4 regions of the Bradyrhizobium sp. CCBAU 11430 genome follow, and region 4 is predicted to be linked to each of the others. Evidence: predicted binding sites of a transcription regulator. Region 4 holds the regulator's gene; each other region holds the start of a gene.
The links. The regulator LexA, encoded in region 4, represses DNA repair genes until DNA is damaged. The targets are predictions, from matches to a motif close to TGTTCNNNNTGTGTTCNG.
Positions count from the first base shown of each region.

Region 1: XI04_RS17780 (single-stranded DNA-binding protein) is a predicted target of LexA. The motif match lies at 1,355-1,372, and genes of this name have one in related genera.
Region 2: recA (recombinase RecA) is a predicted target of LexA. The motif match lies at 1,472-1,489, and genes of this name have one in related genera.
Region 3: XI04_RS32415 (ribonuclease T2 family protein) is a predicted target of LexA. The motif match lies at 1,932-1,949, and genes of this name have one in related genera.

Region 1 is NZ_LBJV01000057.1:54,242-62,038, forward strand. It holds gene XI04_RS17770 (outer membrane protein) at 1-95, opposite strand, end outside; gene XI04_RS17775 (outer membrane protein) at 330-1,079, opposite strand; gene XI04_RS17780 (single-stranded DNA-binding protein) at 1,528-2,025, shown strand; gene gyrA (DNA gyrase subunit A) at 2,383-5,127, shown strand; gene XI04_RS17790 (potassium transporter Kup) at 5,233-7,086, opposite strand; gene XI04_RS17795 (hypothetical protein) at 7,265-7,522, opposite strand; gene coaD (pantetheine-phosphate adenylyltransferase) at 7,783-7,797, shown strand, end outside.
Region 2 is NZ_LBJV01000060.1:111,847-119,643, reverse strand. It holds gene XI04_RS20340 (DUF2798 domain-containing protein) at 1-205, shown strand, start outside; gene XI04_RS20335 (hypothetical protein) at 759-926, opposite strand; gene XI04_RS20330 (hypothetical protein) at 1,082-1,282, opposite strand; gene recA (recombinase RecA) at 1,582-2,670, shown strand; gene XI04_RS20320 (hypothetical protein) at 2,775-3,620, shown strand; gene gcvP (aminomethyl-transferring glycine dehydrogenase) at 3,878-6,745, opposite strand; gene gcvH (glycine cleavage system protein GcvH) at 6,763-7,131, opposite strand; gene gcvT (glycine cleavage system aminomethyltransferase GcvT) at 7,142-7,797, opposite strand, start outside.
Region 3 is NZ_LBJV01000071.1:239,736-247,532, reverse strand. It holds gene XI04_RS32420 (23S rRNA (adenine(2030)-N(6))-methyltransferase RlmJ) at 177-1,037, opposite strand; gene XI04_RS32415 (ribonuclease T2 family protein) at 1,193-1,885, opposite strand; gene XI04_RS32410 (hypothetical protein) at 2,017-2,478, opposite strand; gene XI04_RS32405 (hypothetical protein) at 2,664-2,963, shown strand; gene XI04_RS32400 (DUF3617 domain-containing protein) at 3,009-3,539, shown strand; gene XI04_RS32395 (ATP-binding protein) at 3,618-5,006, opposite strand; gene XI04_RS32390 (response regulator) at 5,025-5,756, opposite strand; gene XI04_RS32385 (MarR family winged helix-turn-helix transcriptional regulator) at 5,753-6,295, opposite strand; gene XI04_RS32380 (branched-chain amino acid aminotransferase) at 6,632-7,714, shown strand.
Region 4 is NZ_LBJV01000050.1:25,124-32,920, reverse strand. It holds gene XI04_RS13710 (molybdopterin molybdotransferase MoeA) at 137-1,348, shown strand; gene lexA (transcriptional repressor LexA) at 1,525-2,226, shown strand; gene XI04_RS13700 (hypothetical protein) at 2,788-3,222, shown strand; gene XI04_RS13695 (GAF domain-containing protein) at 3,439-4,380, shown strand; partial or broken gene XI04_RS13690 (ComEC/Rec2 family competence protein) at 4,390-6,665, opposite strand; gene XI04_RS13685 (DUF2171 domain-containing protein) at 6,761-6,994, opposite strand; gene XI04_RS13680 (SgcJ/EcaC family oxidoreductase) at 7,197-7,583, opposite strand; gene XI04_RS13675 (glutamine--tRNA ligase/YqeY domain fusion protein) at 7,591-7,797, opposite strand, start outside.

The DNA of each region.
Region 1 (7,797 bases), on a different contig from region 4:
GGAGCCTTGGTGTAGGGGCGGGCTGCGAGGTCGGCCGCCGAGGCGGGCGCAGCGAGAGCGAACAAACAGGCCGAAGCCAACAAAACCTTCTTCATTTTCAACTAATCCCAGTCCCAGTTTCTGTTGTTGCCTTCCTGACCGGAAGGGCAGCGGACTCAACGGCCCAACTGACGCCGTACTTACACCACCAAAGCCGCAAGTTGTGTCTCCGAAAAGCCACAGCGGTCGAAAAGGTGATGGTTGCTGACTTATTGCCCTCGTTCATGTCGCGCCAAACGAAAAAGGCCGGCGCGAGGCCGGCCTTAGACGTCAATGATGTCAGAGGGATATCAGTACCGCGCGACGCCCTGCGCACCCCAGTTGAAGTGATAGTTCACGCCTGCCTTGACCGTGTGGACGGTATCGGTCCACTCGGACCGGTTGGTCACGACGGGGCTGTACTGAATCGTGCTCTTGCCGAAATCGATGTAGTTGTATTCGACCTTGGCCGACCAGTTCGGAGCGAACATGTATTCCGCGCCGGCGCCGACGGTCCAACCCCAGCGGGTGTTGTTCTGGATGAAGACGTTTCCGGGGATGCCATCGTAGCGATGCTGAATGTCGCCGACTGCAGCGCCGCCGCTGACGAACAAGAGAGCGGGGCCGGTCGAGTAGCCGAGACGGCCCTTGATGTCGCCGAAGCCGCGGATTCTCGTGAAATAGGTGTCGCCGAGGCCGGCATTGATCTCGGCCGAACGACCGTTGATGTCAGCCCAGTGATAGTCGCCCTCGATGCCGAACACCCAGTTGGCAGCCTGCCAGTTGTAGCCGACCACGCCACCGACAAAGCCGCCGGTGGTGTCGTAGTTCTGACTTCCAGCAAAGATCGCCGTATTAGGACCGCCAAAGAAGGTTTCGTCGCTGCGGCCCCAGGCACCACCGCCCTGCACACCGACGTAGAAGCCGGTCCAGGTATAGATCGGAGCGGGGGGCGCCACCGGCGCCTTTGTATAGGGACGCGCTGCGAGATCCGCAGCACCGGCCGGAGCCGAGAGGGTCAGCGCAACCGCGCCGGCAAAGCCAATCAAAATCTTCTTCACTGTAATCTCCCCAGTCGTGTCCGCCTCTCTGAGTTCCCCAAGGCGGACTATCAGGCGCGAGGCCCATTGCATCAATTCCAGGCACGACGATAGCTCGATTCTGCGGCAGAGTCCGTGCCCGGAGTGCAACAGTTGGGTGTAATCGACCTACCTCTAACTTAATGAATGTTAAGTGATTTTTGTCGTTCACGGGAACCCGATTTGGTTCCATCCCAATTGCCATCACAGCGCCATTTAGACGCCATCCCGTCTCCACATTTGGCGGCGATTTCTGCAGGAACAAATCTGGAACAGACCGCCGGTCGGTGCTATATGTGGGGATAACCTTGGGGGTGACGGGCTGAGCAGCCCCTGCAAGCGTATAGGGTCGCCCTAACAGGGCGCAGAGGAACGCGGGCAGTGCGCTCGGCCTTAGGAAATTCAGTGGCATTCGGAGTGGAGAGCGGCGATGGCGGGAAGCGTCAACAAGGTCATTCTGGTTGGAAATCTCGGCAAGGATCCTGAAATCCGCCGCACCCAGGACGGGCGGCCGATCGCGAATCTGAGCATCGCGACCTCCGAGACCTGGCGCGACAAGAACAGCGGCGAGCGCAAGGAAAAGACCGAGTGGCATCGGGTCGTGATTTTCAATGAAGGGCTCTGCAAGGTCGCCGAGCAGTACCTGAAGAAGGGCGCGAAGGTTTACATCGAGGGCGCGCTGCAGACCCGCAAATGGACCGACCAGAGCGGCGTCGAGAAATACTCGACGGAGGTCGTGCTCCAGGGCTTCAACTCGACGCTCACGATGCTCGACGGCCGTGGCGGCGGCGGCGGAGGCGGCAGCTTCGGCGACGAGCCGGGCGGCGATTTCGGCTCCTCCGGACCCGTCAGCAGCGCACCGCGCCGTCCCGTGGCCGCCGGCGGCGGTGGCCGCAACAGCGACATGGACGACGACATCCCGTTCTGAGCAGGGACCGGACGATGAGGGGGCGCAGGCCGGCTGAGCGGCGCCTTCCCATTTCGTGTCAGCAAACCTTACTAATCGGCAGAAAGGGCTCGGGATTTCCGGGCCCGATTCATGTTTGGGTTGAACTCGGATTGCGCCAGAGCAATCGCGTCGATGGCGCGCGCCGGCCGCGCGATTGACGAGGTCCCGGAGGTGATTTCGGAAGGCCTGTTCCGGGTCCCTCCGAGACGCTCTCCGTAAGGCCGTAAGTTGTTGGAAAAATAAGCGGAAAAAGCGCTTCCCTGAAGCCTGCGAGGGTGGTTATCAGGGTCTCGATGCGCTATATGATTCCCAGCTAAAACCTCACCGGATTTCCCCTTGGCTGACGACGACGACAAGCCCGGCGACCAGCCGGCGCAACCCTCGGATATTCGCCCCGTCTCCATCTTCGAGGAGATGAAGAAGTCCTATCTCGACTACGCCATGAGCGTGATCGTGGCGCGGGCGCTGCCTGATGCCCGGGACGGTCTGAAGCCGGTGCACCGCCGCATCCTGTTCTCGATGAACGAGCAGGGGCACACGCCCGACAAGAAGTACGTCAAATCCGCCCGCGTGGTCGGTGACGTCATCGGTAAGTACCACCCGCACGGCGACCAGTCGATCTACGACGCCATGGTCCGCATGGCGCAGGACTTCTCGATGCGGGTGCCGCTGATCGACGGCCAGGGCAATTTCGGCTCGGTCGACGGCGATCCCCCGGCTGCCTATCGTTACACCGAAGCGCGCCTGACCAAGGCCGCGCTGGCTTTGCTGGCCGACATCGACAAGGACACCGTCGACTTCCAGCCGAACTACGACAACAACGAGACCGAACCGTCGGTCTTGCCGGCCAAGTTCCCGAACCTTCTCGTCAACGGCGCCGGCGGCATCGCGGTCGGCATGGCCACCAATATCCCGCCGCACAATCTCGGCGAGGTCATCGACGCCTGCGTCGCGCTGATCGACAACCCCGCGCTCACCATCGACGAGCTCATCAACATCGTGCCGGGACCGGATTTCCCGACCGGCGGCGTCATTCTCGGACGCGCGGGCATCCGTGCGGCCTATCACCTCGGCCGCGGCTCGGTCGTCATGCGCGGCAAGGTCGCGATCGAGACCATCCGCAAGGAGCGCGAGGCGATCATCATCACCGAGATCCCCTACCAGGTGAACAAGGCGACGATGGTCGAGCGCATCGCCGAGCTGGTCAAGGAAAAGAAGATCGAGGGCATCGGTGACCTGCGCGATGAATCGGACCGCGACGGTTACCGCGTCGTCATCGAGTTGAAACGCGACGCCGTGCCGGATGTGGTGCTGAACCAGCTGTACCGTTTCACGCCGCTGCAAACCAGCTTCGGCGTCAACATGGTGGCGCTCGACAGCGGCCGTCCTCGGATCATGCATCTGAAGGACCTGCTCGCGATCTTCGTCGACTTCCGTGAGCGGGTCGTCACGCGTCGCACCAAGTACCTGCTCGCCAAGGCGCGCGATCGCGCCCATATTTTGGTTGGTCTCGCGATCGCGGTGGCCAATATCGACGAGATGATCCGCGTGATCCGGACCTCGCCGGACCCGACCACCGCGCGCGACACCCTGATGTCGCGCGACTGGCCGGCCCGGGATGTCGAGGACATGCTGACCCTGATCGACGATCCCCGTCACCGCATCAGCGCGGACGGCACGATCCGGCTGTCGATGGAGCAGGCCAGGGCCATTCTCGATCTGCGCCTTCAGCGCCTCACCGCGCTCGGCCGCGATGAAATCCGCGACGAGCTCGACAAGCTTGCCGGCGAGATCGCCGATTATCTCGACATCCTGCGCTCGCGCGAGCGCGTGCTGGGCATCATCAAGACCGAGCTTGCCGAGGTGAAGGCCGAGTTCGCCACACCGCGGCGCACCGTCATCATCGAGCAGGAAGGCGAGGTCGAGGACGAGGACCTGATCCAGCGCGAGGACATGGTCGTCACGGTGTCCCATGCCGGCTACGTCAAGCGCGTGCCGCTGTCGGCCTACCGGGCCCAGCGCCGCGGCGGCAAGGGCCGCGCCGGCATGCAGACCCGCGACGAGGATTTCGTCAGCCGCCTGTTCGTGGCCTCCACGCACACGCCGGTCCTGTTCTTCTCCTCGCGCGGCCAGGTCTACAAGGAGAAGGTCTGGCGTCTGCCGATGGCCGCGCCGAACGCGCGCGGCAAGGCGCTGATCAACATCCTGCCGCTGGAGCAGGGCGAGCGCATCACCACCATCATGCCGCTGCCGGAGGACGAATCCACCTGGGGCAACCTCGACGTGATGTTCGCCACCACGGGCGGCAACGTCCGGCGCAACAAGCTGTCGGACTTCGTCGACGTCCGCCGCTCCGGCATCATCGCCATGAAGCTCGACGACGGCGAGTCGATCGTCGACGTGCAGATCTGTACCGAGCGCGACGACGTGCTGCTGACCGCCGCCGGCGGCCAGTGCATCCGCTTCCCGGTCCCCGATGTGCGCGTGTTCACCGGGCGGACCTCGATGGGCGTGCGCGGAATCGCGCTCGGCGAAGGCGACAAGGTGATCTCGCTGGCGATCCTGCGCCATGTCGAGACCACCTCGGACGAGCGTTCGGCCTACCTGAAGATGCGCCGCGCCGTCGCCGGCGAAGCTGCGGCCGAAGACGCCGCCGTGGACGCCGAGGCCGAGGAGACCTCCGGCAGCTTCCAGCTCGCGCAGGAGCGTTACGCCGAGATGTCGGCGCAGGAGCAGGTCGTGCTGACCGTCTCCGTCAACGGCTATGGCAAGCGGACATTGTCCTACGAGTACCGTACCACCGGCCGCGGCGGCAAAGGCATCGTCGCCATGAGCGTCAACAACCGCAACGGCAATCTGGTCGCGTCCTTCCCGGTGGAGGATGCCGATCAGATCATGCTGGTCACCGACAAGGGCCAGCTGATCCGCTGCCCGGTCGAAGGCATCCGCATCGCCGGCCGCTCGACGCAAGGCGTGATCGTGTTCGACACCGCCGAGGACGAGCATGTCGTCTCGGTCGAGCACATCACGGAAGAGGCGGAGAGCGGGAACGGAGCGAACGGGGAGTCGAGCGGGGAGTGATAAGTCACTCCCTGTGGCCCGGATGGAACGAAAGCGAAATCCGGGGCTCTCACGCCTGGCGAAAATCCCGGATTGCGGTTTGCTCCATCCGGACTACGAAGCTCGCTAAATCTCCAGCTCCGTGCCGAACTCCACCACCTGCTTGGTCGGCACGCCGAAGAACGCGGCAGAGCGTTCGGCGTTGCGCTGGAGGAAGGCGAACACGCCTTCGCGCCAGACCCACATGCCCGGAATGTCCTCGCTGGGAATGATGGTCTCGCGGCCGACATAATAGGTGATGTCGGAGAGGTCGATGCCGGGCAGCTTGCTCTGGCGGCAGACGAGATTCAAGCCTTCATAGATCGTCGGGTTCTGCATGAAGCCGTAATGCAGGATCACGCGGGTGATGCCGGGAATGATCTCGATCACCTCGCCGCGTTCTTCGTCCGCGATGTGCGGCAGCTCCTCGATCAGCACGGTGACCAGCAGCACGCGTTCGTGCAGCACGCGGTTGTGCCTGACGAACTGGGTGAGCGCGAGCGGCACGCCGCGCGGTGCGGAGGCCAGGAACACGGCGGTGCCGGGCAGCCTTGCGCTGCACTTGTTCACGGCGGTCTCGATCAGATCTTCCTCGGGCTGCCGCAGCCGGCCCCTCGCGGCCTCGACCAGCTTCACGCCGGCGCGCCAGGTCAGCATCAGGAAGGCGACGAGGCCGGCGAGCAGCAGCGGAAACCAGCCGCCCTCGAACAGCTTGATCGAGTTGGCCGAGAAGAAGATCACGTCGATGACGAAGAAGGCGCCGTTCACGGCCACCACCAGCCAGGGCGAATAGCCCCACTGGATCGCGACCAGCGCGGCGAGCAGCGTCGTGATCGCCATCAGCAGCGACACCGCGATGCCGTAGGCGCCGGCAAGCGCGTCCGACGTGCCGAAGCTCAGGACCGCCCCGAGCGTCGCAGCCGCAAGCAGCCAGTTCACCAGGGGCACGTAGATCTGGCCGATCGCGTCGCTCGTGGTGTGACGGATCAGCATGCGCGGCAGGAAGCCGAGCTGGATCGACTGCTGGGTCAGCGAGAACACGCCGGAGATGATCGCCTGCGAGGCGATCACGGTCGCGACCGTCGAGAATGCGACCAGCAGATAGTGCAGGGCGTCGGGGCAGAGCTGGAAGAAGGGGTTCTCGATCATCGCGGGATCGGTGATCAAGAGCGCGGCCTGGCCGAAATAGTTCAGCACCAGCGCGGGCAGGCAGATGGCGAACCAGGCGAGGCGGATCGGCAGGCGGCCGAAATGTCCCATGTCGGCATACATGGCCTCGCCGCCGGTCACCGCGAGAAAGGCCGCGCCGAGAATTCCGAACGAGATGTGGAAATCCTGGTGGATCAGGAAGTCGAAGGCGTAGAGCGGGCTGAGCGCCACCAGCACCGCCGGCGCCTTGACGATGCCGTGGATGCCGAGCGCCGCGAGCACGACGAACCAGGCCAGCATCACCGGCCCGAAGATGCGGCCGATGAAGCCGGTGCCCTGCTTCTGCATCATGAACAGGCCGATCAGGATGGCGACGGTCACGGGCACCACGGCCGGCGCAAGCGAGGGGGCGTCGACCTTGAGGCCCTCGATGGCCGAGAGCACCGAGATGGCCGGCGTGATCGCGCCGTCGCCATAGAGCAGCGCAGCGCCGACGAGCCCGACCACCAGGAGGTGGGCGCGCCATGTGCCTGGCTGGGCGTGGCGGGCATGGAGCAGCGCCAGCAGCGCCACGATGCCGCCTTCGCCGCGATTGTCCGCGCGAAGGATCAGCAGCGCATATTTCAGCGAGATGATCAGCAGCAGGGCCCAGAGGATCAGCGAGGCAATCCCCAGGACAGCGTCGTGACTGAGTGTGCCGCCATGGGCAGCCGCCTTGGCGGCTTCCTTCAGGGCATAGAGCGGGCTGGTACCGATATCGCCATAGACCACCCCGAGGGCGCCCATGGTCATGGCAAGCGGTAGCGGATCAGGATGGTGGCCGGAAGCGACAGCGGGCGTACTGGACAATGGCAACCCCCCGATGGGATCGCGCCCGACGGGCCATTCCGGCGGGCGCGAGCAAACCAGTCTGCGACGAGACGTCGCAAAACTCCATCGGGATTATGTGACGTGAAGCTGACAGGCCAGCCTACGGGGTGCGGTTGGCGGTCACGAGGCGAGCCTCGCGGACATTCGCCTTGGTGCCGGCCTTGCGCAGGCAGGAGGCCTCGAAATTCGGCCAGGCCTGCTGCGAGCAGTCCTTGCCGATGGCGCGGATATCGAGCCGGTCGCTCTTGGCCAGCGGCTGCGGCACGCTGGCCTCGACGCTCGGGGCAAAGCCGGGCAGGAGGGTAAGGGCGGCGGCGACACACGCAGACAGAGCGATCGCTGAAAGAGCCTTGATCATTTGACAGTCCCCTGTGATGCGGCCGCCTACGCCCAGTGTGCGGCCCGTCATTCGTTGGCCGGATTAGTAACCATGGCCAGTTTCCGGACGTCTTCGCCGGCACGGGAAATGGTTTCGTGTCCGCGCCGCTTTGTTTCGTGGTCGCTCTCAGGACGAAACAAACCGGCCATCGCCGACACGGCCGGCGGGATATTTCGCCGGAGACGGCTGGGGAACCGGCCCGGCTTGCCGGGCCGGGCCGGGCGCGGTAGGAGGGGGCCATGCCGCGCATTGCC
Region 2 (7,797 bases), on a different contig from region 4:
CGGGCTGACGTCGCTGATCGCGGCGGGGATCGCCAGCTTGCCCGCAGGCAGCGCGATGAGCTTCGTCGGGCACTGGATGGTGTCGTGGCTGATCGCATGGGCCGCGATGTTGCCGATCGTGCTGCTGGCTGCGCCCGCGATCCGCGCCTTCTCGCTGCTCCTGACGCAGGAGGAGCGGGACCCGCGAACCGCCCGGCAGGCATGAAAAAGCCCCGCCTGGGGAGAGCCAGACGGGGCAAAAAGTTATTGGAGGCTGAGGTGCTGGGCTGCAACACCATAGCGGCATCATCCTAGCCGGCTCCGCTTACGGCAGCCTGACAGGCGTCAGATTTCCGGACTCAACGCCGAGGCCGCAGACTGGCCCCGCACCGGTCCCAATTTCGACATCCGTTCGCACAACTGCGGACACACCGGTCGGCAAGATTCCACAGCGTTCGGCGCAGCCATGGGGGAAACGTGGCACGCCGACCACGGGGTGGCATCATGGATAACGTAGAGCGGTCATTCGCCGCCGCGACAGCGGCTGGCTTCGTGGTGCTGGTGATCGGCCTCGTGCTGCTGGCGCTGCTTTAAGGACAGGCACGCGAGCGGCAGCCTTTCCCTGGATGACGGGGGTACAGGGCATGCCGCAAAACTGGAAAACAACCCCATGCACAGTAGGCTGCATGGAAGTTCCGTTGTGCTTTCAATGGCTTAAACTTGGCGATACCGTCAACGCGCTACGCTCTCTTGTCGGCTTCGGAAGCCCCCGGTTGGGTCTAGTGGATCTTGATTACATTCAGGGGAAGGTGGAGCTCGGCGGCGCGCTCTTGGCGGTCCTTCTTGCGGAATTCGTTTTCCTGGCGCTCGAACTTCATCAGCTCCTCATGCGCCGCCTCCAGCAGGGGATTGCGCCTGATCGTATCGCGGTTCGTGGTGTCCGTCATGACTGAGGTCCCCAGAGTTGCGGTCCCATCCTGGAGAAGGCTCGAGACCGCGAAAAGGTTCGGTGCCGCAGGATTGCGGAATTCTGACGGCGGCCGGCGGCTGCGTCTTTGATGAGCGTCAGCTTCGGCCGGGGAATGACGTTGCGACAGCCCTGCTATTTCGGCGGTTGCAGCCCGGGGGATATGACCCAGTCGTGCAGATGATTGGCGACATCGGCCTGGCGGGCCTTCTTGAGCAGGGCGTCCCGCTCGGGCCCGGGCGGAAGCCTGGCGGCCTCTTCCTGGACCTGCTTCACCCATGCGGAGAGCCGGTCTTGAAGGGTCAACTGCTGCTTGAAACGTCGCCGCTTGAGCATGGCGCGCTCCTTTTCATGCGATGAAGGCGGGAGCGCAATCGGCGTTCTCGTCACCGATAGTGGCCACGGTTGGGGCGGTGATGGCCCATTGAGGACCATTAACGGGAGCCGCGTCTGTCCAGTTGTGTGCACAACGCGAATGGGGAGGGGGACGTGGCGATGCTCACGGACAAAGCCTCAAATCCGCAAAAGAACATATTGCGAACCTAGAACAAATAGGGTACGTTGCTTTTATCGACGAGCCGCCTCGCCAATCGTTTGTCCCTCACGCGAATCCTCGCCATAAGGAGCACGACCCAATGTCCGCCACTGCCCTGCGTATCGTCGAAGGATCTTCCATGGACAAGAGTAAAGCTCTGGCCGCCGCGCTCTCTCAGATCGAGCGCCAGTTCGGCAAGGGCTCGGTGATGAAGCTCGGCAAGAACGACCGGTCCATGGACATCGAGGCGGTGTCGTCAGGCTCGCTCGGGCTCGATATCGCGCTCGGCATCGGCGGCCTGCCGAAGGGGCGCATCGTCGAGATCTACGGGCCGGAATCCTCAGGAAAAACCACGCTGGCGCTGCATACGGTGGCCGAAGCGCAGAAGAAGGGCGGCATCTGCGCCTTCATCGACGCCGAGCACGCGCTCGACCCGGTCTATGCGAGGAAGCTGGGCGTCAACATCGACGAGCTCCTGATCTCGCAGCCCGACACCGGTGAGCAGGCGCTGGAGATCTGCGACACGCTGGTGCGGTCGGGTGCGGTGGACGTGCTGGTGATCGATTCGGTCGCGGCGCTGGTGCCGAAGGCCGAGCTCGAGGGCGAGATGGGCGATGCGCTGCCGGGTCTGCAGGCCCGCCTGATGAGCCAGGCGCTGCGCAAGCTGACGGCCTCCATCAACAAGTCCAACACCATGGTGATCTTCATCAACCAGATCCGCATGAAGATCGGTGTGATGTACGGCTCGCCGGAAACCACCACCGGCGGCAACGCGCTGAAGTTCTATGCCTCGGTCCGCCTCGACATCCGCCGCATCGGCGCGATCAAGGAGCGCGACGAAGTTGTCGGCAACACCACGCGCGTCAAGGTCGTCAAGAACAAGCTGGCGCCGCCCTTCAAGCAGGTCGAGTTCGACATCATGTACGGCGAGGGCGTCTCCAAGATGGGTGAGATCCTCGATCTCGGCGTCAAGGCCGGCATCGTCGAGAAGTCAGGCGCCTGGTTCTCCTATGACAGCCAGCGTCTCGGCCAGGGCCGCGAGAACTCGAAAGCGTTCCTGAAGGCCAACCCCGACATCACCGCCAAGATCGAGACCTCGATCCGCCAGAACTCCGGCCTGATCGCCGAGCAAATTCTCGCCGGCACGCCGGAGCGCGACGCCGACGGCGAGGAGCCGGCGGACGAGTAAGACCTAACGCGAAAGTTTTTCGCGAGGAGCGGGCGCTGAAGACGTTGAGTTGCCGACGTCGTCAGTGCCCGTTTCGTTTTGCGTAAGGGTGAGGTGCGCCGACGATGAAGCGTGTGATCCTGACCAGTTCGGCGGGCGTCGGTCTTGCCCTCGCCGATCGCGCCGACATGGTCATCCCGTTCATCTATCGCTTCGTTTCGGGGCCACTTCCGACGGCTGACCACCTCATCCGCTATCTCGGCTGGCGGGAGTCCAGGACGTGGGTCGACCAAATGCACTGGTCGGATTGCGTCCCCGTGCGTCAGTCGCCCCTCATCAGGCGCCAGGATCGAGCCGGTGCCCTGCTCTGGGTCTGCAAGAATTACGGGGTCGATCTCATTGAACTGTGGTTCGACCCCGAACCCAACAGTCAATTGCAGCTGATCTGGATCCTCAATTACCTGCGTTTCGAGCCGTCACTTACTGAGAGTCTGAGACTACGACTCGTCGATTTCGATCTGCGCGGAGCAGATCCCTCAGAGCTTCGCCATCGTGACGTGAAGCAGTTCGATATCGCGGAAAGCGATCTTGAAAGCGCGACCCTCGCGTGGGAGGCCTATCGCGCGCCGACGCCCGAGCTCTGCGTTGGGCTGCTCGATAGGCCGCTCGGCAAGCTGTCTTTCCTGAAACCGGCCATGGAAGACCTGCTCTCAGAACTGCCGTCGCCGGGGCGACCGAGACGCGGCTTCTCGAACTCATCGCAAGCGGACGCAGTCGCACCGATGAGCTGTTTCGGTCAGGCACCTCTGAGGCTCGTGTGTTCGATCCGTGGGAGTTGGGCGCGCTGCTCGAAGGGCTCGCATTCGGCCCTGCGCCAGCGGTTGCGGGTCTGGACGGCAAGCTGGCGACACTCGATCCGGACAACGCGCGCGGTCGCAACGCCGCCTTTCGCCGGAGCCGGCTGTCGCTGACGGAGTTTGGCAAAGCAGTTCTGGATGGTCGGGAGGATTTTCGCCGTCACAATCCGATTCGGCGCTGGTGGGGCGGTACGTTGCTGACCAATGATCGACTGTGGCGGTGGGAGGCGGAGAGTCGCTCGTTGATCGCGCCTTAGGTCAGGAGCCGTAGGGTGGGCAAAGGCGCGTAAGCGCCGTGCCCACGATCTTTCACATCATGCAGGCGGTGGGCACGCTTCGCTTTGCCCACCCTACGAGACCTCCGTCGCGTCTTACTCTGCCGCCTCCGCGTAATCGCTCACCGGCGGGCAGGAGCATACCAGGTTGCGGTCGCCATAGACGTTGTCGACGCGCCCCACCGGGCTCCAGTATTTGTCGGTGCGCGAGGTGCCCGCGGGGAAGCAGCCTTCGGCGCGGGTATAGGCGCGCTTCCAATCGTCATCCGCGATGTCGTGCACGGTGTGCGGAGCATGGCGCAGCGGTGACGCCTCGATCTTGAAGCGGCTGGCCTCGACCTCGGCGATTTCTTTCCGGATCGCGATCATGGCATCACAAAAACGATCCAGCTCGGCCTTGGATTCCGATTCGGTCGGCTCGATCATCAGCGTGCCCGGCACCGGGAAGCTCATGGTCGGCGCGTGGAAGCCGTAGTCGATCAGGCGCTTGGCGATGTCGTCGACAGTGACGCCGCTCGTATTCTTCAGCGGACGGGGATCGACGATGCACTCATGCGCGACGCGGCCCTTCGCATTCTTGTAGAGCACCGGGAAGTGGGGATCGAGCCGCGCTGCGATGTAGTTGGCGTTGAGGATCGCGATCTCGGTGGCGCGCTTCAGGCCTTCACCGCCCATCATCAGGATGTAGATGTAGGAGATGGTGAGGATCGAGGCCGAACCGAACGGCGCGGCCGAGACCGGGCCGACCGGTGCGTCGCCTTGGGTCGCCGGATGACCCGGCAGGAACGGCGCCAGATGCGCCTTCACGCCGATCGGGCCCATGCCGGGGCCGCCGCCGCCATGCGGGATGCAGAAGGTCTTGTGCAGGTTGAGATGGCTGACATCGGCGCCGTAATCGCCGGGCCTGCTAAGGCCGACCTGCGCGTTGAGGTTGGCGCCGTCCAGATACACCTGGCCGCCATGGCCGTGCACGATGTCGCAGATCTCGCGGATGTGCTCCTCGAACACGCCGTGCGTCGAGGGATAGGTGATCATGACCGCAGCGAGATCATTGGAATGCTTCTCGGCCTTTGCGCGGAGATCATTGACGTCGACGTCGCCGTTCTTCTCGCAGGCGACCACCACCACGTCCATGCCGACCATCGCGGCCGAGGCCGGATTGGTGCCGTGGGCGGAGGAGGGGATCAGGCAGATCTTGCGATGGCTTTCGCCGCGCGCGGCATGGTAGCCACGAATGGCAAGAAGTCCCGCATATTCGCCCTGCGCGCCCGAATTCGGCTGCAGCGAGATGGCGTCATAGCCGGTGATGTCGCACAGCCATTTTTCCAGCCGCGCGAACAGCGCGTGATAGCCCTTGGCCTGCTCGCGCGGGACGAACGGATGCAGCGAGCCGAACTCCGGCCAGGTCAGGGGCATCATCTCGGTGGTCGCGTTCAGCTTCATGGTGCAGGATCCCAGCGGGATCATCGCACGGTCGAGTGCGAGGTCGCGGTCACTGAGCTTGCGCATGTAGCGCAGCATCTCGGTCTCCGAGCGATGCGCGTGGAAGACGGGATGGGTGAGGAATGAGGTCGCGCGCTTCAGCGCCTCCGGCAGCGCCTCGCGCGTGGTCGCCTCTAACTCGGCATAGGCCAGCTTGCCGCCGAAGGCGCGCCAGACCGCTTCGACCGTCGCGGGCGTCGTGGTCTCGTCGAGCGCGATGCGCAAGCTGGTGGCGCCGACGCCGAGATTGATCTTCTCGGCCGCCGCGCGCGCGACGATCTCGGCTCGCCTGGCGCCGGCATCGACGCTGATCGTGTCGAAGAAGTTCTCGCCATCAGGCGCGAAGCCGAGCTTGCGCAAGCCGCTCGCGAGCACGGCGGCGCGGCGATGCACATTGCGGGCGATCTGCGTCAGCCCTTCGGGGCCATGATAGACCGCGTACATCGAGGCGATCACGGCCAGCAGCACCTGCGCGGTGCAGATGTTCGAGGTCGCCTTCTCGCGGCGGATGTGCTGCTCGCGGGTCTGCAACGCGAGGCGATAGGCCGGCATCCCGCGGGAATCCACGGAGAGGCCGACGATGCGGCCGGGCAGCGAGCGCTTCAGCGCATCGCGCACCGCCATATAGGCCGCGTGCGGTCCGCCATAACCCATCGGCACGCCAAAACGCTGCGCCGAGCCGATCGCGATGTCGGCGCCGAGCTCGCCGGGCGAGGCGAGCAGCGTCAGGGCCAGCAGGTCGGCGGCCACGATCGCGAGCGCGCCCTTGGCCTTCAGCGTTGCGATCGCGGGCCTGAGGTCGCGCACCGCGCCCGAAGAGCCCGGATATTGCAGCAGCGCGCCGAGCACGTCGGCCTTGTCGAGATCGGTGAGGGGATCGCCGACGATCAGGGTCCAGCCCAGCGGCTCGGCGCGGGTGCGCATCACAGCGAGCGTCTGCGGATGCACGTCCTTGTCGACGAAGAAGGCTTGCGCCTTGACCTGCGAGTGCCGCTCCGCGAGCGCCATCGCTTCGGCCGCGGCGGTGGCCTCGTCGAGCAGCGAGGCGTTGGCGACGTCGAGCCCGGTGAGGTCGCAGATCATGGTCTGGAAGTTGAGCAGCGCCTCCAGCCGGCCCTGGCTGATCTCGGGCTGGTAGGGCGTGTACGCCGTGTACCAGGCCGGGTTCTCCAGGATGTTGCGCTGGATCACCGCGGGCAAAATCGTGCCGGAATAGCCTTGGCCGATCAGCGAGGTGAAGACCTGGTTCTGGGCTGCGAGTTCGCCCATATGCGCGATCGCCTCGGTCTCGCTGAGCGGCTTGCCGAGATCGAGCGGGGCGGCCTGCCGGATCGAAGCCGGCAGTGTCTCCGCCATCAGGGCGTCGACGCTCTTGGCGCTGACGGTTTCGAGCATGGCGGTGACATCGCGCGCCGACGGGCCGATATGGCGGCGAACGAAGCTGGCGGCGGTGTCGCCGTTGGTCTTGCGGTGCGCGGTCATCGCTTGCTCCATCGTCCTTAAGCCGTGTGCGCCTTGTAGGCGGCTTCGTCCATCAGGCCGCCGAGTTCGCTTCTGTCGGCCATCTTGATCTTGAAGAACCACGCCTTGCCTTGCGCGTCCGAGTTCACCAGCGCCGGCTCGGCTGCGAGCTCGGCGTTGGTCTCGAGCACTTCGCCTGTCACGGGTGCGTACACATCCGAGGCCGCCTTGACGGACTCAACCACGGCGGCGGCTTCCGCCTTCTTCAGCGCGCGGCCGACCTTGGGCAGTTCGACGAACACGACGTCGCCGAGCTGCTGCTGGGCGTAATCGGTGATGCCGACGGTGGCGACGTCGCCCTCGATGGCGAGCCATTCATGGTCGGAGGTGTACAGCGTCGTGGTCATTCTCGAATCCTCAGCGTTTGTAGGTGTTCTTGACGAAGGGCATGGCCGCGACAGCGACCGGCAGACGCTGGCCGCGCACCTCGGCGAAGAGTTGTGTGCCGAGCGCGCTCGATGCGGTGGGCACATAGCCCATCGCGACCGGCGCATTCAGGCTTGGGCCGAAACCGCCCGATGTGACTTGTCCGATCGGCTCGCCGCCCGCGCTGTCAGCAAACAGCAGCGCGCCCTCGCGCACCGGCGCGCGTCCCTGGGCGAGCAGGCCGACGCGGCGGCGGGCCGCGCCGTTGTCGAAATGGGCGAGGATTTTTTCGGCACCGGGAAAGCCGCCGGCGCGCGCGCCGCCGCTGCGGCGGCTCTTCTGCACCGACCATTCCAGCGCGGCCTCGACCGGCGTGGTCGCGGTGTCGATGTCGTGGCCGTAGAGGCAGAGCCCGGCTTCCAGCCGCAGACTGTCGCGGGCGCCCAGGCCGATCGGCAGCACGTCGGGGTTTTCGAGCAGCGCTTTGGCGAGACGTTCGGCATCGGCCGCGGGAACCGAAATTTCAAAACCGTCCTCGCCGGTGTAGCCGGAGCGTGAGACGAAACAGTCGAGGCCGGCAACCTTGCGGGGACCGGAATCCATGAACTTCATGGCGGGCGCCTCTGCACACAATTTCGCCAGCGCCG
Region 3 (7,797 bases), on a different contig from region 4:
GGGCGGACCGCTGGCGGTCCGGCCGGATCTTTCTTAGGCCTTCACTCCGCCGCAACCATTCGCGGAAGCGGAACGTAAAGCCAGTCACGGAAACAGCATAATACGGTTCTCTGCAGATTGACTACCGCTCCTGCATATTTTTCCCAAGAATGCCGGAGTGTTACGGCTTCTTGGCTCTAGGGCTTGGGCACCTCCAATCGGAATCTGGCAGCACCACCTTGGCCGAGCGGCATTTCCAGCTCGGGCAGGATCGTCTTGAGCTCGCCCTGCAGCGTGTAGGGCGGATTGACGATCAGGAGCCCGGTGGAGGCGAGAGCCCCGCCATCGAGCTGAGGCGCGACGCTGAACTCGAGGCGCAGACAATTTCCCGGCGGCTTTGCTGCAGCTGCGAGCCGCGCCACCGTTTGGACCAGTGTGTCGGTGGCACGCCGGTTCTTGGCGGGATACCAAATGACATAGATGCCGGTCGGCCATTTCGCGAAGGCGGTGGAGAAGGCTTCGCCCAGCCGCTCGAACTCGTCCTTGGCCTCGAAGGGCGGATCGATCAGCACGAGGCCGCGCCGCTCCTTCGGCGGCACGAAGGCCGGCAGCGCCACCCAGCCGTCGAGGTCGACCACGCGCGCCTGTTCGTCGCGGCGCAGCACGGCGATCAGCGCTTTCCGCGCCTTCGGCTCGAGCTCGCAGGCGACGAGTCGGTCTTGCGGCCGGAGCAGGCCGCGCGCAATCAACGGCGAGCCCGGATAGGCTTTGAGCTCACCCTTCGGATTGAAGGCGCGGACGATATCGAGATAGGGTTGTACCAGCGCCAGGGTCTCGTTCGACAGGCGTGCCTGCATCAGCCGCGCGATGCCGGTCAGCCATTCGCCGCCCCGGCGCGCCTCGTCGCTGTCGAGATCGTAGAGGCCGGCGCCGGCATGGGTGTCGATGACGCGGAACGCCCCCGGCTTGTCCTGCAGATAGGTGATGATGCGCGCCAGCACGATGTGCTTGATGACATCGGCGAAGTTGCCGGCGTGGAAGGCGTGACGATAATTCATGGCGGAGAGTTACGACATCGCGCGATGAAAGTAACTGCCGTCATTCTCCGGGGCGGTGCGCAGCACCGAGCCCGGAATTCATTTCGCCACCGGCTATGCGGGACAATGGATTCTTCGCGCTTCGCGGCCCCGGAATGACGGTCTGAGAAGTCGGCCTATCCGCCCCTGATCGGCGGCATGGTCACCTGATCGCGGCGGCAGGTGCGGCGTTCGATCTCGTCGCAAGCGCGGAATTGCAGGTCCTTGCTGAGGCAGATACGGACCTCGGACAGCCGCGTCCGGTTGCAGGTGACCGAGACGGCGGCATTGCTCAGTCCCGGGTTGGCCTTGATGAAGGCTTCCTCGACCTCCGCCGGCGCCACGGACTTGGCCTGCGGCAAATCGAGATATTCGGTCGGGATCTTGATCGCAGCGCGCGCCTTGCGGATCGTCTCGAAATAACTGCGGCCCTCGAGGCCCGAGCAGGTGCCGTGCTTGTCCCATTCGTTGAAGATCAGGCCCGGCGCCGGCATCAAATCGAGCATCGAGGAGACGATGCTGCGGTTCAGCCGCGGTGCGGGCCGCTGGCAATATTCCGGGAAGCCGTTCTCATATTGCGGCCACAGCCCATGCACCACGAAGGCGTAGGGCCGACCGCTGCACTGGATCTGCGAGCGGCCGCCACGCTCGGCCGCCTCCTCGCAGAACGAGGGCGACCACGATAGCGACAGCACATAGAAGTCGAATTCGCCGGGCGCGTTCTGCCGCTTGTCCTGGGCGCTTGCGCTGCCGGCGAGCAAGGCCAGTCCGGCGGCAAGGGTCAGGGAGATCACGAGACGGGAAAACAAATGCAATCTGGAATGAAACATGGCGACGCCCCTCAACTAGACTGTGCGAGGAAGCCTAGCAGGCGATGGGAACATTTCAAGAACAAAATTCCGGCGGCCGCCGTTCGGCGCCTCGAGCGACCAATCAGGGCTTCCTAATCAGGGCTTCCTGATCAGGGCTTGGCGGCGCGGCAGGCCGGATTGTAGGCCCAGTTGCGGTCGAGCCCGACCACGCACCATTCGACGCCGTTGCCATAGCCGGCGAAGCCGCCATCCTCGATGATCGAGAAGTGCACCTTGCGCACCTTGCCGTCATTGAGCATGGCCTCGCCGGTGCAATAGCGGCGCGGAATGTTGTCGGACTGCCAGGGCCGGAATGCGGTCTCGCGAACGGCGGAGAAGCCGGTGATCCTCAACGAGGAATTCCAGAACGTGCTTTCCTTTTCCCAGAACTGGGTAGCGATGGTCGGTAGCGCCCTGTCGCAATCGGCGACGGCGCCGTCATAGCGCGGTCCGCTCAGCCAGAAGTTCAGCTCCAGCGGATTGGCGGCCCTGGCCTCACCGAGCGACATCGCTCCGAACATGAGGCCGAGCACAGCGGCATAGCGGAGCAATTTCAGGAGGGGGGCGCGCATGGTCAATCCGGACAGCTAAAGTCTTGCGAAGGTTGGACGGTGCCGCGAAGGCCGGGGGAGGTCAAGTGCAGCGCGGCAACACTTCGCCAGGAGTTGACCACAACTTCGTGGTTGGCAGGGCTTGGGTTCTTTCCACTTTCCTTCCGGCACCGTAAACTGGCGACCAGCCAATTGGAGTGACGGGAATGCGAATCATTGCGGCCGCGGGTCTTCTCGCCAGCCTGGTTGTCTCGGGTCTGATGGCGAGCCAGTCGGCGCGCGCCGACTATGTGCCGCCGTTCAAGGGCAACGACACCGGCGGCATCATCGCCTATTCGATGGCCACCCAGGTCGACGCCCGGCAGGCCGCGGTCGATCACTGCGCGCGCTACGGCAAGGTCGTGAAATTCCTGGCGGTGCAGGCCTATGAGGGCGGTTACATCTCGTTCTCCTGCCGCTGGGTGCCTTATGGCGCCGCCGACCAGCCGATCCGCACGCTCTACTGAGGCGCTGTCGTAACGCCGCACTCTCTCAGCCGGGAGCCTTTTCACATGACGCGCAAACTCGCTTTGCTCGGCTCGGCCCTTTGCCTCGTGGTTTCGGCAGGCGGTGCCTTTGCCGACGACCTGCCGGTGCGCAAGGCCGGTCTTTGGGAGATGAAGCTGGTCACGAGCGGCTCGCCCGTGCCCGAGATGACCATGCAGCACTGCACCGACGAGACCGTCGACAAGGAGATGAGCAACAACGTCTCCCCGATGGCCAAGCAGATCTGCGCCAAGCAGGAGATCAAGAAGACCGCGACCGGCTATGTCAGCGATTCCGAGTGCAGCGTCGCCGGCGTCAGCACGACCTCGCATGCCGAGATCACGGGCGATTTCAACTCGGCCTATACGGTGAAGACCTCCTCGCACGCACAAGGCGGTGTCGCCGGCGCTGCGGGACGCGATACCACCATGACGCTGCAAGCCAAATGGCTTGGGGCCTGCAAACCGGACCAGAAGCCCGGCGACATCGTGATGCCCGGCGGCTTCAAGATGAACGTGCGCGACATGGATAAGCTGAAGGCGCTGCTGCCGAAGTAGGTAAGCGTTGCCCCGAAACCGGTGCGCTCCCTCGCCCCGTTCTTACGGGGAGAGGTGAGGCTGCAGCTACAGCTACAGCTACACCGGTATCCGCACGCTGGCCCGCAGTCCCCCCATCGGACTGTCGCCGAGGGTGATGTCGCCGCCATGCGAGCGGGCGATGTCGCGGGCGATGGCAAGGCCAAGGCCCGTGCCGCCTTCATCCTGGTTGCGGGCGTTGTCGAGCCGCAGGAACGGCTTGAACACTTCTTCGCGCAAATGCGCGGGAATGCCGGGGCCGTCGTCGTCGATCGTCACGGTCAAATAACGGTGATCGCGCTGGCCGGTGATGGCGATGGCCTTGCCGTAGCGCGCCGCGTTGGTGACGAGATTGGCGAGGCAGCGTTTGAACGAGGCCGGCTTCACCGTCACGACGGGCAGGCCGTGGAAGGCGACGGTCGCGGTGTGACCGTGGCGCTCGGCGTCGCCGCGCAGCTCCTCGAGCGCCTGCGCCATGTCGGTCGGCTGCGACTGCTCGCCGGAATCGCCGCGGGCGAAGGCGAGGTAATCCTCCAGCATCATCGACATTTCGTCGACGTCCTTGCGCATGCCCTCGAGCTCGGGGCTGTCGCCGATCAGCGCCAGCTCCAGCTTGAAGCGGGTCAGGATGGTGCGCAGATCGTGACTGACGCCGGCGAGCATCGCGGTGCGCTGCTCCATGGTGCGCTCGATGCGCGATTTCATCTCGAGGAAGGCGACCGCCGCGCGCCGCACCTCGCGCGCGCCCCTGGGGCGGAAGTTCGGCGCTTCACGGCCCTTGCCGAAGCTTTCGGCGGCGTCGGCAAGACGCAGGATCGGCTTGATCTGGTTGCGCAGGAACAGCACGGCCACGATCAGCAGGATCGAGGAGGTGCCGACCATCCAGAACAGGAATATCTCCGAGTTGGAGGCATAGGCGGCGCTGCGCTGCGCGAACACGCGCATCACGGCATCGTCGAGCTGGATGCGGATCTCGACGAGATTGGAGCGGCCGACCGTGTCAATCCAGAACGAGCGCCCGATCTGGCGGCCGAGCTGCACCGACAGCGTCTGGTCGAGCAGCGAGAAGAACGGCTTTGGTCCCGGCGGCGGCATGTCGCCGGCGGGCAGGAAATCGACGACGAGGCCGAGCCGTTGCTGGGCGATGCGGCGGATCTGCTCGCGATCCCGGTCTTGCGGATACCCCTTGTAGACGTCGATCAGCGCGGCGATGTCCTGCACCACGGCGGCCGACAGTCGGCGCGTCACCGTATTCCAGTGCCGCTCCATGAACACGAAGGCCACGACCGATTGCAGCACCACCATCGGCACGATCATGATGAGCAGCGCGCGGGCGTAGAGGCCGGTCGGCATCCACCCCTTGAACGCGTTGCCCATCCAGCCGTTGACGGCGGAGACGCGGCCGGCGGCGCTTCGGAGCAGCGTCAGGCCGGTATCGATCGTGCTCATCGGTCGCGCTTCACTGATTTATGGCGAGGCTACCAGCCGGTAGCCGATGCCGCGCACCGCCTGGAGGAACAGCGGATTGGCGGGGTCTGTCTCGATCTTGCGCCTGAGGCGGTTGATCTGCACGTCGACGGCGCGCTCGTTGACGCTGCCGTTGCCGGTCAGCGCACTGCGCGGCACGGTCTCGCCCGGCGTCTCCGAGAGGATGCGCAACATCTCGCGCTCGCGGTCGGTGAGGTGGATGACCTCCTCGCCCTGGCGCAGTTCACCGCGATCGAGATGATAGACGTAGGGACCGAACGCGATCTTCTCCACCGCCGTGGCCTGCGGCGGCGGCGCGGCGCGCTTGAGGATGTTGTTGATGCGCAGCGCCAGCTCGCGCGGCTCGAACGGTTTCGCCACGTAGTCGTCGGCGCCGATCTGCAGGCCCTCGATGCGCGCTTCCGCCTCATGTCGTGCCGTCAACATCACGATCGGCACGGAGGAGGATGTCCGGATGAAGCGGGCGAGATCGAAGCCGGTCTCGCCGGGCATCATCACGTCGAGGATCAAGAGGTCGAAATGCAGGCCCAGCAGTTTCGAGCGTGCATCGCCGGCGCTCGCGGCGGTGGTGACGCGGTAGCCCTCGGCGGCGAGGAAGCGCGAGAGCAGATCGCGGATGCGGCGGTCGTCGTCGACGAGCAGCAGATGCGGCGCGTCATCGGCCGGGCGCGCCGGCGGGCGGGCGAGAGTGGCAGCGAGCGTCACGGTCACTCCTTGGCGTCGTGGTTGACGGAAGCGAAGATCGTCTCGAGCACCTTGTCCGGATCGTCGCGATCGATCATCGCGCGCAAGAAGCGCTTGACGGTTTCCGCATCCTGCGGACCCATTTCGGCGAGCGCCTTGGTGATCCGCGTGGTCTGCAGACCGGCGAGCTTCTGCACCAGCGCCTCGCCCTTCGGCGTCGCGTAGAGCAGGCGCTGGCGGCGGTCATTGTCGCCGGTCTTCTGTACGATGTAGCCCTCGTCCAGCAGCTGCTTGAGCACGCGGCCGAGCGATTGCTTGGTGATGCGCAGGACGTCGAGCAGATCGGCGACCTTGAGGCCGGGATAGCGGTAGACGAAGTGCATGACCCGGTGGTGGGCGCGGCCGAAGCCGAAAGCCTCCAGCTCCTGGTCGGGATCGCCGACGAAGTCGCGATAGGCGAAGAACAGTAGCTCGATGATATCCCAGCGCAAATTGCCTCCGTCGTCTGCGGCCGGCTTGGGCTCGGCGGCGTCGTGAGAGGAAGTCGCGAAATTTATGTCAGGCATATTGACGTATCTTGGGTTCAATGTTACAAAACGATTGACCAGCACGAAATTTTAGATCGTTTCGCGCGGGTGGCATCGAAGCAGGCGGCTGGAGAGAGCCGGACAGGCGACGACGGCCGGATCAGATCTACCGTGCGATTGTCGAGCGGCGTTTCGGCAAAACATACTGGACTTCCGCCTTCCGCAAAAGCATGTCCTCGGCGATATGCTGGCCACGGAAACCGGCCGTAACAAGGCTGGCGGCGGTCCGGCCTAAAACCAATCAAGCCAGCCGGGCCCGAAAAGGGCAGGCCGGTGCCAGAACGGCGCCGCCACCGGCAAGCGGGAGGCAAGGACATGAGCATGAAATTCGACATCCAGCCCGCATCCAATCCGACGTCCGAGAAGGACCGCGTGGCCAAGCTGGTGGACCCCGGCTTCGGACGAGTCTTCACCGATCACATGGCGATCGTGCGCTACAACCAGGCCAAGGGCGGCTGGTACGAGGCGAAGATCGAGGCACGCGCCAATTTCCAGATGGATCCGGCCGGCGCGGTGCTGCACTACGCCCAGGAAATCTTCGAGGGCCTCAAGGCCTACAAGCGCGACGATGGCGGCGTGAACCTGTTCCGTCCCGACGCCAATGCGCGGCGCTTCAAGGATTCCGCCGACCGCATGGCGATGGCGCAGCTGCCCGAGGACGTCTTCATCGAGGCGGTCGAGCAGGTCGTGCGTATCGACCGCGCCTGGATGCCGGGCGGCGAGGGCAGCCTCTACCTGCGGCCCTTCATGATCGCGAGCGAGACCTTCCTCGGCGTCAAGCCGTCGTCCGAATATATCTTCGCCGTCATCGCTTCGCCGGTCGGCTCCTACTTCAAGGGCGGGCCTGCGCCGGTGTCGATCTGGGTCTCGGAGAATTACACGCGCGCGGCCGTCGGCGGCACCGGTGCCGTCAAATGCGGCGGCAACTATGCCGCGAGCCTGCGCGCCCAGGCCGAAGCGATCCAGCATGGCTGCGATCAGGTCGTCTTCCTCGACGCGGTCGAGCGCCGCTACATCGAGGAGCTCGGCGGCATGAACGTGTTCTTCGTGTTCGATGACGGTTCGCTCTCGACGCCGCCGCTCGGCACCATCCTGCCCGGCATCACCCGCGATTCCATCATCGCGCTCGCGAAGGATGCCGGCAAGACCGTGCGGGAGGAGCCGTATTCGCTCGACCAGTGGCGCAAGGATGCGGCCAGCGGCAAGCTCAAGGAAGCGTTTGCCTGTGGCACCGCGGCCGTGATCTCGCCGATCGGCAAGGTGCGCTCGGTGAGCGGTGATTTCGAAATCAGCGGCGGCGCCGCCGGCCCCGTCGCCATGGGCCTGCGCAAGCAGCTCGTCGACATCCAGTACGGCCGCACCAACGATCCCCACAACTGGATCCGCAAGGTGTTTTGAGATGCGGCGATGCGCGTTTCCCCTCTCGTGAGGAGAGGGGAAACGCGCATCGTTTGTGGTTTTTCGTGCACTGAACGTGCCGT
Region 4 (7,797 bases):
CTGAGCCTGCCTTCGATCCAGGGCCGGAAAGCGGCAAGATAAATCGTGCCCGCTCCGCATTTTTGCCTCTGCCCCCGCGCTCGGCTAGAAGACTGTCGGAACATTTCGTCCGAACGTGCCGAGCAGGAGTTTCGCCGTGGCCTTGATGCCGGTTTCCGACGCCCTTGCTGCGGTGCTGGCGGGTGCAGAGCCGCTGCCTGCAGAGATGGTTTCACTCGACGAAGCCTACCATCGCGTGCTCGCGCAGGACGTCGCTGCGCGGCGCACCCAACCGCCCCAGGCGATGTCGGCGATGGACGGCTACGCCGTGCGCGCGGCCGATGCGGCAACGATCGATTCCAGGCTGACGATGATCGGTGAGGTCGCAGCGGGCCGTCCGTTCACGGAAAGGGTCGGCGCCGGCGAAGCCGTGCGGATCTTCACCGGCGGCGTCGTTCCCGACGGCGCCGACGCAGTCGTGATCCAGGAGGACACGATCGCCGAGGGCAAGCACATAACGATCAAGGAAGCCGCGATCGTGGGTCGGCACATCCGCCCCGCCGGCGTTGATTTCCGCGAGGGTGACGTCCTCCTGCGCAAGGGAACCCGTCTGACAGAGCGCGATCTCGCCCTCGCCGCTGGAATGAATCACCCGCAACTCGCCGTCTGCCGTCGTCCGAAGGTCGCGATCCTCGCCACCGGCGATGAACTGGTGATGCCGGGCTCAACGCCCGGGCACGGCCAGATCGTCTATTCCAACGGCTATGCCCTGCACGCGCTCGCCCGCAGCGAGGGCGCCGAGACCATCGACCTCGGTGTTGCCGCCGATACGCTGGAGGCCACCACCGCCGGCATCCGCCGCGCGCGCGAAAGCGGCGCCGACGTCCTGGTCACGACCGGGGGCGCATCGGTCGGCGACCACGATCTGGTCCAGCAGGCGCTGAAGGACGAAGGCATCGCGTTGGCGTTCTGGAAGATCGCGATGCGGCCCGGCAAACCGATGATGCACGGACGCTTAGGGACGATGGGAGTCATTGGCCTGCCCGGCAATCCCGTGTCGTCCTACGTGTGCGCCTTCCTGTTCATGGTGCCGCTGATTCGCGCGCTGTCGGGCCGTTCGGTGATTCATCACCATCGCGAGCGCGCCGTGCTGGGCCGCGATCTCGGCGCCAATGACCAGCGCGAGGATTATCTGCGCGCGCGCCTGGAGCCGCGCGACGACGGCACGCTCGTCGCCCTTCCCGTCAGCCATCAAGACTCCTCTCTGCTTGCGAATCTTGCTGCAGCACAGGTACTTCTCGTGCGCGCACCGCTTGCGCCAAAGGCCGAGGCCGGCAGCCCCTGCGAAGTGCTGCGGCTCCCCGTCTGAACTGCGCGGCCACACGCATTCGGCGAGTTTCGCTCTGTTCACGGTAAATTAAGCAGTTGCGGAACATGTATCGAACATATAGTGTCCGTTCATGATTTGTTTCGAGGATGTAGCGGCTTATCGCTGAACTCATCGTCTCGGAATCGAACGACATCAACCGGGGGACTTTGGTCGAGATGTTAACGCGCAAACAATACGAGCTTCTGCGGTTCATCAGCGAACGCTTGAAGGAAAGCGGCGTGCCGCCGTCCTTCGACGAGATGAAGGATGCGCTCGACCTGCGCTCGAAGTCAGGCATCCACCGCCTGATCACCGCACTCGAGGAGCGCGGCTTCATCCGCCGGCTGCCCAACCGCGCCCGGGCCATCGAAGTGATCAAGCTGCCGGAGCTCCAAGCTGCCGCCGGCAACCGACGCGGCTTCACGCCAAGCGTCATCGAGGGCAATCTCGGCAAGCTGCGCGCGAGCTCCAGCCCGTCCGCGGACGAGGGCGAGCGGCCCGTTGCGGTGCCCGTGATGGGCCGCATCGCGGCCGGCACCCCCATCGAGGCGTTGCAGACCCGCAGCCACACCATCAGCGTGCCTCCAGACATGCTCGGCTCCGGCGAGCATTACGCGCTCGAAGTGCGCGGCGATTCCATGGTCGAGGCCGGCATCCTCGACGGCGACATGGCGCTGATCCAGCGCAACGAGAGCGCCGATACCGGCGACATCGTGGTGGCGCTGATCGACGACGAGGAAGCCACGCTCAAGCGCTTCCGCCGCCGCGGCGCCTCGATCGCGCTGGAGCCCGCCAATGCCGCTTACGAGGTGCGCATCCTGCCGCCGAACCGCGTGAAGATTCAGGGCAAGCTGATCGGGCTTTACCGCAAGTACTGATACCGGAGTCTTCAGCGCCTCGCGCGCGCCTTCGGTCGGCATCGCCGATCAGAGATTGGAGCGGATGATGGTCCGCTCCGGCTGGATAGTCTTTCTGGTTCTGCACAGATTGTCCGGCCCCTCCCCCTTTCGCGACATCCTCGGCAGGCCGCGGGAAGCAACATCGCTTCGCGGCCTTGCGAGTTCGAGGGGGACAGCCCAAATGCGCCGGATCGTTTGAGCGCAGCCGCAGCAACGCTGGTCGCATCATCATGTCGGCTAGGACACGGCCGTGATCCAGAAAATCCGCAACAACCGCAATGCAGCGCGCACGCAGCCGAGCTGACGATACTCGGGCTGGCTGGTTTCGCCGGTCGTTGACGCGCGCCTGCCAAATGCACGGAAGCCGACTTTGTTCCTATCGAATTCGGAAAAGATGGAAAAGATAATGTGATCGGGGCTCGCGGATCCCAGCCGCAGATTTGCCTACAACCAAGCAGACCGTCACGTGCTTCCACTCTGGTAGGGGCCTGCGCCTCCAAAAGGGGTGCGGGTCGCTATCTCTGCATAGAGGAGCACCCGATGTGTGACTACAGCCTGCATGCCGTCGCGACGCGCCCCGCAGAAGTCGGCGAGACGATCGTCACGACAACATTCCGCGGCACCTCGACGCGCGGCTTCGCCTCCGAAGCCGATCTCTCCGTCGCGGTCTGCCTGCTGCCGGGAACGGAGCTCGCCTTCGCCGATAACGTCCGTTACGACAACCGCTGGATCTGGACGCGCACCGTCAACTCCCGCGTCGGCAAGTTCGGCAAGATCGATCCGCACATTCCCGATCGCCATCATGATGCGATCGAATTCCCGGACGGCAAATCCGTGCTGGTGACGCAGCTCGTCGAGGGCCAGCGCGCAACCGTGCTGCAACTGCCGGTGACCCAGCCGATCGGCGAGCGCGAGCACAAGCCGCAGATCATCGCCGACAGTCGCCCGACGGTCACGCGACTGCCGATCGGCTGACGCCCTCCGGCCCGGCGGGTCCGGGGCCAGGATTGAAATGCCGTCGCCGGCCGATGCCGGCGAGCCCGGTGGGTTTTTGTTTCACGAAATTCGATCGGCGAGCGCCGCCGCACCTCGTCGCCGCATGAAGTTTGGGCCGTCCTGCCTGAATTTTGAACCTCCGCTCCGCAGCCAAATGACCGATGCTGTCGTGGTCTGAGGCGGCGGACACGCTCGATGAAAACCTTTATTCGCGTCGTTGAACTCTGGGTGCCTGACCGGACGCGCATGCGGCTGGAATTCGGCGGTGGCCTTTACGATGAAGGGCTGTCCGCGTTCAAGGCCGTCAGCGAAGAGCTGCACTTCGGATATGACGAGGGGCTTCCGGGCAAGGCCTGGGCCTGCGGCCATCCCGTCATCCTCACGAAATTCGCCAACTCCTATTTCAAGCGGACCGATCAGGCCGTCGCCGCCGGCCTCACCTGCGGCGTGGCGGTGCCGGTGTTTGCAGGCGAATTTCTGCAAGCCGTGATGGTGCTGTTCTGCGGCGACGACGAGGCGCATGTCGGCGCGATCGAACTCTGGCACAACGATCCTGATCTCTCCCACGAGATGGGCCTCGTCGACGGCTATTACGGCGCGGCGGACATGTTCGAATTCAACTCGCGCCACACTAAATTTCCTCGCGGCTTCGGACTTCCCGGACGCACCTGGAAGGCGGGCCTGCCGCTGATCATCAAGGACCTGCACGACGCCAAGAGCTTCCTGCGCTGGGAGGACGCAGCCAAGGTCGGGATCAATCTGGGTGTCGGCGTGCCCTACCGAACCGGCACCGACCAAACCTGGGTCCTGACTTTCCTCTCCGCTCAGGCAACGCCGATTGCGCGACGCTTCGAGATCTGGGTCCCGAACGAGGCCCGTTCGGCGCTGGTCTTTCGCGCCGGCGATTGCAGCGCGCAGACCGACCTTGCCGCCCGCTATGCCGCCAATTCCATTGCCAGGGGCGAAGGCAGCATCGGCGGCGCCTGGGCCGCCGGCATGCCCGCGCTCAACGACGATCTCACTCATGACGGCTCGATCGCGGGCTCTGAGGCCTGCGCAGCCGGGCTGAGCCGAATGGTGGCCCTGCCGGTCATCGGCAAGGCAAAGCTCGAAGCCGTGCTGGCCTGGTATCTGTAATCGATGGCGTCAATCGTCGGCCTGCAAGTCGGTCTCCGATGGCGTTGCGTCGCGGCTGCGGGGAGCCGCCTTCTGCGCAAGGCTGCCGTCGAAGTCACCTTCGCCCGCACCGGCCGGTAACCACGGGCGGTTCGTGCCTCTTGCCCTCACCGCCTGAACCGAAAAGCCGTCGCCACGCCGGGTCAATGCCAGCGCGCCCTGGCGAGCGAGCCGCTGCCGATCCACCACCATCGCCGCACAACGGGCGGCGCGGGCCTTGACGTCACCACCAGTGCAGCCCGGTTGCAATCGTCCGCCAACGCGTCGATGCGCGAGGCCAGCGCGACCAGCCGTCCGTCTGCGAGCGGCGTTACGCAGCCCGACTCGTCGCACGATATGCCGCTCGCCAGCGCGCTACTGCCGGCATCGCGCGGATCGGCGTCGGCAGCCAACCACTCCCTCAGCACGAAATTGTCCTTGCCTGCCCTGATCAGATGCAAACGCCCGTCCCCGCCCCGCACCGCGACGCTCGCGCCGTCCCCGGCAATCAGGATATCGGGCTGGCGCACCGACAGCCCCCAGCCGATGGAAACCAGCAGCACGACGGCACCGCCCCAGCGCAACGGCGTACGCAACAGGCCCATCACGATGACCCCCAGGCTCGCTGCGATCAGCGGCGCGATGCCGAACGCCGGGATGCGGCCGACCGCGCCCGGCAATGCCGCCACCCAGCGCGAGACCGCGACCATCCAGTCGATGCCGATCCCCATCAGCCACCAGAACACGCCGTCGAGCCCGAACGGCGCTGCGAGCAATCCCAGCAGCCCCGCCGGCATCACCAGCGCCGAGACCACCGGCATCGCACCGAGATTGGCGAGCACGCCGTAGGGCGTGACGCGGTGGAAGTGGAAGGCGGCGTAGGGCGTGGTCGCAAGCCCGGCGATCAGCGAGGCCAGGAATAGCATCGCGATCTCGCGGCCGCCCCACATCGCGACGCGCGCGGTCGCCGAATGATCGGGTGAGGCAAACAGGTTCGGCATGCCGATCTGTACCAGCGCGACGAGACCGAGCGTCGCGGCAAAGGACATCTGGAAACTCGGATGCACAAGCGCTTCCGGCGCGACCGCGAGCACGATCAGCGCCGCCACCGCGAGCGTACGGAAGGTGATGGCGCGGCGATCGACCATCACGGCGATCAGCACCACCGCCGTCATGAAGAACGAACGTTGCGTCGCGACCTCCGCGCCAGACAAGAGCAGATAGAACGCAGCCGCCACCAGCGCTGCGGCCGCCGACCATTTCTTGATGGCAAAGCCGGCCGCCAGTCCCGGGATCAAGGCCAGCAGTGCGCGCACCGCGAAGAAGACGACGCCGGCGACGACCGCCATGTGATAGCCGGAGATCGAGAGCACATGGCCGAGCCCCGAGATGAACATCGCGTCATTGACGGGCGTGGAAATCGCATCGCGCCGCCCGGTGAGCAGCGCTGTCGCGATCGCGCGGTTGTCGCCCTCGAGCGTGGCGCGGATGCGGGCGTCGATCGCATCGCGCAGGCCCTGCATGAAGGCGGCATAACGCAGCCGCAGGCCGCCGGCATCGGGCGGGACTGAAGCCGTGATCGCGCCCATCACGAAGCCGGAGGCGCCGATGCCCTGAAAGAACATGTCGCGCGAAAAATCGTAGCTGCCGGGGCGCACCGGCGAGAGCGGCGGCATCAGCCGCGCCTTGAGCTGCACGAAGCTGCCGACCTCGGGCGCAGTGCCCTTGCGCACCGACAGGCGGACGCGTTCCAGCTTGACCTCGCTGCGCTGCGCCTCCATGGCCGTGACGCGCAGCACGAAACGATCGGTTCGCTCGCGGATATCGCGGGCCTCGACGAAACCCGCCAGCGACACTGAATAGAGCGGCTTGGCCAGCACGGGGTGGGCGATGCGCGCCGTCTTCCAGGTTGCCACGGCAAAGCCGGAAGCGACCGCCGCAATCATGATCGCAGGCGCAAACAGCCGGCTCCGCCGCAACAGCACCGCGCCAAACGTGAGCGCGATAGCCGTCGCGGCAACGACCCACAGCACCGGCTCATGATCGGCGGCAAAATAGAGTGCGATGCCACCGCCAAAGGCGACAGGCACCCACGGCAACAGTCGCCCGGCGCCGGCCTCCGCGCGGGCCCATTCACGCAGCGTCTCGACGATTGCCGACCAGGCGCCAAAGCCCGCCGGCACCAAGCCGCCCGCCTGCGCAGCACGACCGACCGGCCACGTCCCGGCTATACCGTGGGACCGTGCTGGCCGGCCCGGCTCCGCCATATCCCTGCACCCTACGCGACGCGATTGTCGCCAAGGCTACCGGAACGTGCGGCCGCGCGAATAGCGGTACAAATCGAGAACGAAGGGACTCCCCCCTACTTTTCCTCTTCCATCGTCACGGCGACATCCGCCTTGGCCGACAGCCGCACCTTGTTACCCTCGACACCGGCGACGAGGCCCTTGTCGATGAAATGATGGTGGCCCTTGTGGCTGCCCTCGCCGCTGTCCTTCTTGGTCAGCTTGATGCGATTGCCTTCGACCTTGTCGACCGTGCCGACATGAACGCCGTCGGCGCCGATGACTTCCATATGCTCTGCAATGTTCTGCATGGTGGGATCCTTGGTTGGAGCCACCTCAACGCGCGGAGAGAGCTTCGGTTCGTATTCTGCTGCCATTCCGGGGCGCGCCACTTGGCGCGAGCTATGATGCGCAATTGCGCATCGGAGAATCCATAACCACAAGCTGGGGTTATGGATTCCGGGCCTGGCCCTTCGGGCCATCCCGGAATGACAAACTGATGAAGAGCGCCAATCAGATCAGCGGCGCCTTCGCCGAAGCGTGGTGATTGACGATCTTCCAGTCGCCGTCCTCGCGGACGATGACCCAGCTCATCTTGACGACGAGATCAGGGCGCTCGCCGGCGAGGTCGAACGAGATGGTCGCGGCCATGTTGATCAGATCGGGGCCGGCCTGCGCTGCGTTCACGTCGGAGAATACGGCGCTCGGCTTGCGCCAGCGCGGCAGGCCGTTGAAGTAATCGGCAACACCGTCCCTGCCCCGATAGAGTTTCGGGTTCGAACCGAAGAAGAACGCGTTTTTCGCATAGAGCGACGAGAGCGCGGCGGCGTCGAGCGTCGCGAAGCCGGCGCACCATTTCGCGATGATGGCGGAAACGATGGCGTTGGCTTCGTTGCTCATATGCGCATCACCCTTTTGCGACTTCCTTCGCGAAGGTGTCGCGCAGGCCGATGGTGCGGGAGAACACCGGCTTGCCCGGCGTCGAGTCCTTGTCGCGGACGAAATAGCCCTGCCGCTCGAACTGCATCGGCTCGGTCGAATTGCTCGCTGCGACCGATGCCTCGATCCGAGCGTCGCTGAGGATCTCCAGCGAGTTCGGATTGAGATCGGCCGC